Regions from separate parts of the Bacillus sp. URHA0034 genome, predicted to be linked through region 2. Evidence: predicted binding sites of a transcription regulator. Region 2 holds the regulator's gene; each other region holds the start of a gene.
What was found. Region 2 encodes Rex, which represses fermentation and respiration genes when NADH is low (regulators of the CRP and FNR family bind a similar motif). Its sites were predicted from a motif close to TTGTGAAATATTTCACAA; they were not measured.

Region 1 (2,206 bases), 2.2 Mb from region 2:
TTAAAGTGGAATTAGTTAATTCAAATTGACCCTTTGTGGTGAGTTCATTTAAAACGAGTTCCCTTGTTGCATCATCATCAATCGTAAAACCAAACTTCAACCACTCCCAATTATGGAGATCCTCTGGTAATTCATTATGCACGGTTTGCACCGTATTGATCGCCCAGAACTTGGCTTTATGCTGATTTGAAAGTTCCAGCATCCATTTTATATGTTCAGGATCTACGAGGTTTCTCTCGACTAATTCCCGATTTTCATCCCAAATCTCACTGCCATTTACGGTTACCAAATAGGAGTCAAGCTCTAAGTCATCTGCATGGTCACGGCAGGTTAACAAGGAACGTCCGGTACTTAGGACAACGTTAACCCCTTTTTCCTTTGCAGACTTAATGGCTTGACGATTGGCTGGTGAAATACGTCCTTTGTTGTTTAATAAAGTTCCATCCATATCCAGAGCAACTAGCTTAATCTCAACATCGTTTTTGAAGTTTTCCATTACTGTCATAAACTCCCTTCTCCCATGTTCTGTTAATAAGATACCACTATTAAGAGCTTGATTTCAAAAATGATCATCTATTGGTTGACATAATATAATTATCTTAATAAAAAAATCCCTGCTTTCCAGCAGGAATTTTCCTCTTAATGATGGTGATGATGTCCACCTTTTGATGGATTCGTAATCAGCCACTCTTCATTAGGAACATGGAAAAATTGGATCCAGATATCGTCTAGGTATTCATCATTTTTATCGAGAATGAAATCTATATCCTTATCAGATTTCACTACTGCGTCATTTTCAGTTGGTGTATCAAGCTTCAAATCATAATGGGCATGATCTCCGTGCACACTTGTCACAAAGACACGAAATAGTTTGCCCTCCGTCCCATCCTCTGCTAACATTTTTTTCAATGCTTTTGCCGCATGTCGATTAACTTTTACCTTCATTCTTTTGCTCTCCTCTATTATGTATTCTCTTTTATTATCCCACGATAGATTCAAAATAGACAGTTTTAACTGTTAAATGAGTTATTATGCAGGTAAATTGGCAATTCATTTACTTGTTTCCATTCCATTTCCATATTAGCATTTTAAATCCTTAACAAATTTGTCACAACTTTTTCAAAAAACCTATATAAACATTATGGCGAAATTGTTAATATTGTGTTAGCAAATTTGTTCTGCTAATGAATATTAGTTAAGAATTAATTCAAATTCAATTACTTGTATTTTCGAAGTAAATGTATTATTCTATTGAAGTTTGTGAATACATTCACGTTGGAATTGTGAACAAATGAACAAATATTTTTGGAGGGAAATACAAACATGCTTAAAAAGAACTATATTGTTCCACTTTTGGCTTTATTGCCTGTGCTGCTCCTTAGCGGTTGTGATTCAAAAATGCTTGTTTTTGATCCAAAAGGGCCCGCAGCAAGAGAAATTCTTGACTTAATTAACTGGTCATTAGTCTTTATGGCACTTGTGGTCGTTGTTGTATTTGGTTTATTCGGATATATCGTTTGGAAATACCGTGCAACAGCTGCGAATAAAGACTATGAGCCCCCAGAGGAACACGGCAGTACCAAATTAGAGTTGATTTGGACTTTTATTCCAATTCTAATCGTTATTGCCCTCACGATTCCGACAGTAAAAACAATTTACAAGCTTGAAAAGGTTCCGGCTGGGTATGAAAATAAAAAGCCGATTACGATTAACGTGACATCAGCTGACTGGAAGTGGATTTTTAGTTATCCGGAACAAGGAATTGAAACTGTCAATTATGTGAACATTCCCGCTGGTACACCTGTTAGGTTTAAATTGACTTCTGCCGGTACAATGCAATCTTTCTGGGTTCCGCAATTAGGCGGTCAGAAGTATACCATGAATAAAATGGAAACTGAATTGTATCTTACTGCCGATGAAGTTGGAGAGTACTTAGGAAGAAACACGAACTTTAACGGAAGAGGCTATGCTGATATGGAGTTTACCGTTGAGGCTAAGTCTACAAAAGACTTTCAAAAATGGGTTAAAGATGTAAAATCTAAGGCTCCTAAATTAACAGAGAAAAAATACGACGAATTACTGAAACCAACCCATTTAGGACGTGAAACCTTCGTCGGTACCCATCTGCAATGGATTGACCATGGACAAATGAACTCAAAAACTTATACGAATCCAAAATTATATGAAGTCCATGGGGTAAAAGGTC
Region 2 (2,206 bases):
TGGATGAACCAAGTCCATTAATGACCAGGTCCCCTCTTCGATTCGTTTCCATAGTCATTCTCCCTTATAATAATTTAGCTTTTATTTCTTCCATACATGTCATCATTGATAATACAGTGACCACTTTTGTTCCGGGTTCAAAATGAAAGGCCTCTGCATTAATCAGCAGCAGGCAAGAGGAAACGCCAAGCTTTCTTGTTATCACTAATTCACACTTCCTCTGTTTGATCAGCTGCGTATTGTCCTTTAAGACTTGAAGCAGCATTTTACCTTCATCTAAATTTATTTCCCCAGACTGTAAAAGTTTCTCTAATACATAAACTTCGAGCATTCTTGAAAAGGTAAACTGATGACTGCCTTTATCCATTTCCAAATAAATATCCATAACAGATGGTGAAACAATGTTACGTTTTATGAGGTCATCCTTTTCCAGCTTTAAATCACTAATATTAGGTGAAAACATATCTGCTAATTCATCCAAAGACAAATTATCCTTCATGGTCTGGATTTTATTAATCCGCTCTAAAATCTTTTCTTTTGGAAAGAACGTTTCCTGTCCTGTGAACGTGGATTTTCGGATAAACCACTCTTCCGGGATCAGATCCTTCCGCTTCCATCGATACAGCTGGCCGTAAGAAATACCGGCAAGATCCAGCAGCTCCTTTTTAGAAATTAACTCGTCGCTCATTTTAGATAACCCCTTTCTAAAATAGAATGTAACATAACACTGTTACGTTTGTAAAGAGACAAAAAAAGTGTTTCACTAATTTTTGTTAGTAAAACACCCTTTTATCATTATTCTTCTATTTCTTCTGTTGGATAATGTTTTAAGAAATAAACTAAAGACTGTAATTCCACTGCCAAGTCGATGTGATGAACTCTAATCGATGCAGGGACATTTAATCGTGCGGGCGTGAAGTTCAAAATCCCTTTTACTTCGGCTTTTGCCAGCCTGTCGGTAATCACTTGGGCAACAGGGGCTGGAACCGTAAGAATGACAACGGATATCTTTTGCTCTAAGAGCACCTTTTCGAGATCATCCATGTGATAAACAGGAACCTCCCGAACTTTTGCACCCATCTTTTCCGGATCGACATCAAAGGCAACCTCTATTTTGGTATTATTGTTTTTTAAAAAATTATAGTTCAAAAAGGCTGTTCCTAGATTACCAACCCCAATTAACGCAACCTTTGTTAGTTCATCTTGATCAAGTGTCTTACGGAAAAAGGTTAACAAATAATTGACATTGTAGCCGTACCCTTTCTTCCCCAAGGCCCCAAAGTATGAAAAATCTCGGCGAATCGTTGCACTGTCTACCTTTACCGCTTCACTTAGTTCCGCAGACGAAACTCTTTGTTTCCCGGAAGTATGCAGATTTTTTAAAAACCGATAATAGAGGGGCAGCCGTTTTGCTGTCGCCTGTGGTATCTTCATCGTTTCATTGCTCATAATCTCCCACACCCCATTCCAAAAATGTAAATATTACTTAACTTGTTCCGTTCTTTTAAAGTCTCCGTTTTTTCCGCCTGTTTTCTCAACTAAGTATGTCGGTCCAATGATCATACCTTTATCTACTGCTTTGCACATATCATAAACGGTTAAAGCGCAAATTGATGCCGCTGTGAGCGCTTCCATTTCAACACCTGTATTTCCTTTTGTTTTAACGGCTGCAGCAATATGCAATTGATGGCTCTCATTTTGGCCTTTTTCCCATGAAAAGGATATATTGACCCCTGTTAGTGGAATCGGGTGACACATTGGAATAATGTCCCATGTTTTTTTCGCAGCCATTACCGCTGCTACTTGTGCGACCGCTAAAACATCGCCTTTTTTCATTTCATGGTTTGATATCTTTTGAAAGATTTCATCACTTACAGTAATACTCGAATGAGCAAGAGCCGTTCGTGCGGTTTCGGGTTTGTCACTAACGTCCACCATTTTAGCTCTGCCTTCGTCATTGAAATGCGTAAATTCTGCCATAAAAAAATCCCCCTACGAAAAAATAATACACTATTTTTACCACAATGTGTGTGAAACTTTGAACGAATATGTATTTTTTCTTGAAAAAAGTGCCATAAATCCTCACTTTATTGCCGACCTTACGCTAATACGGTACACTATTTATATAGTAAAGACTGATTTGCTGCTTATATAAGTGAAAGGTTTCACTTTAAAGATGAAATGGGAATACAGCTTTTGTCTTATA
Region 3 (2,206 bases), 470 kb from region 2:
TATTTTTTTATTTTTGTTCATGAGCATGAACGATTATTTTAATGGTCATGACTCACTTTATGAGCCATGTAAACCATTGTTAACATTGTAAAGATATAAGCCTGGATGGAGCCGACAAACACAGAGAAACCTTGCCATACTAATGTCAACGGCACTGCGGCGATGGTACCGGCAATTCCTTGGTGGGCCAGTCCTGCTGCTAAAAGTGATAACAGCAATTCACCCGCGAAGATGTTACCGTAGAGACGCAGACCAAGTGTTAATGTGTTGGCAAATTCTTCAATAATCTTTAATGGAAACAGGAATCCCATCGGGCTGAAGAAGCCTTGTGCATATCCTTTGAAACCTTTTAACTTTACACCGTAATAATGGGTCAGACCCAAGATCATCACAGCAAGAGTTAATGTTATGATTGGGTCAGCTGTTGGTGATTTCCACCAAAGTGTTCCATCAATCACAACTGAAAATGGCAAACCTAACATATTGGATACAAAGATATACATGATGAGTGTGATTCCAAGGATGTGAAATCTTCCTCCATCCTTCCAATCCATCGTGCTGTTGATGATGCCTTTCACGAAGTCCATCACCCATTCAAAGAAGTTCTGCATCCCTGTTGGTTTCATTGCCAGCTTGCGTGTCGAAAGCACGGCGATTAGAAAAACAATGACACTTGCTACAGTGATCATTAAAACGTTAGCGCCATTAAACCATAACCCCAAGAATTCAAACTCAGGAGTTTTATGTTCCATATGTACTCACCTCACTTCCCCTTTTTGTGTACATGTATTGCATTGTAGAAATAATCTATCATAATGACAATATAGGATGTCATTAGTCCTATCACGTAAGTAAAAATATTAAAATATTCCGGGTACTTTATGGCAATTGCTGCGCCAATACCCGCTGTCGCCATCCTTGATAAGGAACCTAGCGATCGGGGTTTTTTCCCCGCTGATACTTGTTTATCGAACTTCTCAGTCTTCCTTACCAGCAGTAAAAGGTTAAGAAAACCAAAGCATGTCCCCAATATCAACCCTAGAAAGATCGTATGGTACGAAGTGAAGCCCCAGCCAAGAACATAAATGGCCAGCAAGTAGAATATCCATTTCTTTTGCCTGTTGTACATGACTCTGAAATCTGGCATTATTGTTTATCTCCTGAATAGAAATGGCGGATTGAAAGAAGCATAGAATATGTCCCCGCTGCCAGTCCCAAAAGCAGTCCGATTATTAAGAAAATTGGTTCTGTACCCCAATGCCGGTCGAGCCATCTGCCAGCAAAAATACCGATGAGAATGGAGCCGACTAACTGGGAGACAATCGCAGACATTAACGCCATTGCTTGGAATGGGTTGCGGTTATTTTGACGCATATAGTCACATCCTCACTCTGCAGAGAATGTTAAACGGGCAGGTGACAAATTCATTCCATAAAAACTATCTTTATATAGATAATTCGACATGAAAACCCTATCATTGATACCCTTAGTTAGCATACAATAGCCACTTGTCAATGTCAATGAATTTACGTGAATTATACCACAATCTACTATTAATAATTTCTGAATGTTTGACACCTTTGTTACCTCTTTTATTGTATTGTAATTTTTGTATTTTTTTTGGCTAATTTGTGTCCATTTTGTGAACTTTTAATCAAATTTTAATCTAATTCTAATAAAATATTTTTTTATTGTCTAGTATTTGGTAGAAAAACGACCCTTTATTTCATCAAAACGGACAGCCTGAAAAATGGGTCATCACTACATTAAAATAGCTGGAGCTTTTTTTGTGCTCCAGCCCTCTGACACTATTCCTCCATCTTATCGATCATAATCATCCTTTCGATGAAATCCTCTTTCCCTGCCTTCTTGGCAAATATCTTTATTAGATAGGTACCCGCTGCCGGGAGCTGCTCTTTTCGAATCACCTTGCGCAACTGTCCTTTTTTCACATTTGTTTCCGTATCTAAAAAGCCGACAAAACGGTAATCATCCGGATTAAACAAAGCAATCCCAAATTCCTCGGCACCACCCGGCAGGTACACCTCATAACGGTATTCACCCGGGCGATCGCCATACGCAAAATCAAAACCCATCACCCGTGGATATCCCGGCTCCTCGAGCACATACAGATAAGGAATTTGAATCAACTCTGACCCAGCCTCGAGCTGAAGAAAACCATCATGAATCTTCTGTTTAAACACCT
Region 4 (2,206 bases), 2.6 Mb from region 2:
GATAGGTTTACCAACATCCATTGACAACATTATTAATAATATCGATGCTGTTATCGTTACTCATCTTCATTTAGATCATTGGGACGATGCTGCTAAAGAAGCATTGCCAAAAGAGATCAAAATATTTGCCCAAAATGAAGAAGATGCAACAGAAATTCGAAATGCTGGGTTCCAAAATATAGAGGTCTTACATGAGGATACAGTCTTTGAGGGTATCAAATTAATCAAAACTAAAGGCGAACATGGAAGAGGCGAAATTTTAAAACTTGCTGGTTCAGTATGTGGTGTTGTTTTCAAACACTCAACAGAGAAAACTTTATATGTAGCTGGTGATACCGTATGGTATGATGCAGTTCAAAAAGTAATCGATACACACAAACCTGAAATTATTGTAGTGAATGCTGGGGATAATCAATTCTTTGAAGGCGGATCTTTAGTCATGGGTAAAGATGATGTCTATGAAGTGTATAAGGCTGCGCCTGACGCAAAAATTATTGCTGTTCATATGGAAGCAGATAAACCATTGGGCATTGTCCAGAGAAGAATTAAAGAGCTTTATTAATGAAAGAGGAATCTCCACAAATGTTTTAGTACCAAATGACGGAGAATCATACATATTTTAGATAAAAGATTCCTCTTAATTGAAGATTCGCACCCGTAACTCTGAGTGTAGTATTTTACAAAGTTAGTAAAGAAAAATTAATAAAAGTAATCTTATTCTATTATTGATAATGGTACTTTTTGGATATTATACTAGAGGTGAATGCACTATTTTAAAATGAAGGGAGATTTACCATGGAGGTAACATTTACAGTAAGCAAATGGGATGAAAAGCCAGTAGAAGACACTAGAAAAGAATTCCCTATTAATATTGCCCATGTCGAATATGATATTAAGGGTGAATTAACAGGAAAAGCTTTTGTTGAATATTTATTATTTTATATAGACTCTACTTTAGATGATGGTCACTTAGCTACTTCGAAAATTTCCGGATTTCTGCATTTTGAAGGAAGCTACAAGGGAAAACATGGGACATTCACGGCTTTAGAGCAAGGAATATTTGATAAAGGAAATCTAGCTTCTCCAGGAACAATCATCAAGGCAACCGGTGACTTTGAAGGCTTGAAAGGGTCTTATAACTATAAGTTTGCAGGTGAAACCAGTAAGATGATTCTAGACTTTAAATTCTAACAAAACAGTAAAAAAAGGGCATTTCTGTACTACCTGGAATGTCCTTTTCGTCGAAAGATCTTCTTTAACTATTCTCCCACGTTACTTCAATAAGGATTGAACCTTTAAAGCAACTTCTTTCGGTTTAACCTCAATAGATGATAACCTTTCAATGTCTATCCACATTGGCAAATACGTTCCTCTGCCTCTATTCTCGTCTGTGAACTCTTCGCCTTGTCCAGTTCCGAAAGTTCCATCAATGATTTCAGACAGATAAAAGTATTGAGTTCCATTAAATTCAACTTCTGCAATGCATTCGTTAATGATAACCTCAACTCCCAATTCTTCTAGGGCTTCTCTTTTAGCAGCTTTTTCAGGTGTCTCACCTTCTTCAATTCCACCTCCTGGAAATACATAGTATATAGAATCTTCTATAACTCTTTTTATAAGTCCAACCTTTTTATCTTTTATTAATACGACTGAACTTCTATTTCTCACAAGTACTCCCCCATTTTTTACTTCAACAGCCATTCTTCTTTAGGAAGAGTATCACCCTGTTAGCTTAAGTACAATAATTCACATCTCACAATTGGAATAATAAAAAAGTGATTTCAACTAAAGAATTACATTTCCCAATCCTTTAAAAGTCCCCAAGTAATAGTAGGGTTTCCTTTTAAAGACCACATTGAACCTACATAAAGATTCTCAGTAAATTTCCCTATTTCATTGTAGTGTTTAACTATTCAATCGTGGTGGCAGAGACATTTTGGCTAGGAATATCTTTATTACCAACCCACGCTAACGAACCTTCATCACTTTCCATTAACCTAATATTTTTTGATACATTTCCAATGAACACATATTGAATTCGAATTTCTTGATTTTCCTTAATTCTATGTACAATATATCTAAGTTTTAGATTTTCTATGTAATCACTCTTTAAGCCTGTTTCTTCCTCAATCTCTCTTAAACATTACTATTCAAATAAAGTTTATCTTATGTTCCTGACACCATTCAATCGCAATTTGTCTAAAAC

Region 1: qoxA (cytochrome aa3 quinol oxidase subunit II) is a predicted target of Rex. The motif match lies at 1,259-1,276, and genes of this name have one in related genera.
Region 3: ACZ9EE_RS16990 (AtpZ/AtpI family protein) is a predicted target of Rex. The motif match lies at 1,529-1,546, and genes of this name have one in related genera.
Region 4: ACZ9EE_RS02685 (DUF3224 domain-containing protein) is a predicted target of Rex. The motif match lies at 666-683, and genes of this name have one in related genera.

What each region holds. Positions count from the first base shown of each region.
Region 1 is NZ_JBWCDK010000002.1:431,369-433,574, forward strand. It holds gene ACZ9EE_RS04460 (Cof-type HAD-IIB family hydrolase) at 1-496, opposite strand, end outside; gene ACZ9EE_RS04465 (iron-sulfur cluster assembly accessory protein) at 640-945, opposite strand; gene qoxA (cytochrome aa3 quinol oxidase subunit II) at 1,324-2,206, shown strand, end outside.
Region 2 is NZ_JBWCDK010000002.1:2,638,858-2,641,063, forward strand. It holds gene ACZ9EE_RS14610 (polymer-forming cytoskeletal protein) at 1-52, opposite strand, end outside; gene ACZ9EE_RS14615 (YhbD family protein) at 65-688, opposite strand; gene ACZ9EE_RS14620 (redox-sensing transcriptional repressor Rex) at 796-1,449, opposite strand; gene moaC (cyclic pyranopterin monophosphate synthase MoaC) at 1,483-1,980, opposite strand.
Region 3 is NZ_JBWCDK010000002.1:3,106,261-3,108,466, reverse strand. It holds gene atpB (F0F1 ATP synthase subunit A) at 39-752, opposite strand; gene ACZ9EE_RS16995 (ATP synthase subunit I) at 764-1,147, opposite strand; gene ACZ9EE_RS16990 (AtpZ/AtpI family protein) at 1,147-1,374, opposite strand; gene ACZ9EE_RS16985 (S8 family serine peptidase) at 1,809-2,206, opposite strand, start outside.
Region 4 is NZ_JBWCDK010000002.1:83,984-86,189, forward strand. It holds partial or broken gene ACZ9EE_RS02680 (MBL fold metallo-hydrolase) at 1-623, shown strand, start outside; gene ACZ9EE_RS02685 (DUF3224 domain-containing protein) at 796-1,191, shown strand; gene ACZ9EE_RS02690 (NUDIX hydrolase) at 1,273-1,701, opposite strand; gene ACZ9EE_RS02695 (UPF0158 family protein) at 2,151-2,206, opposite strand, start outside.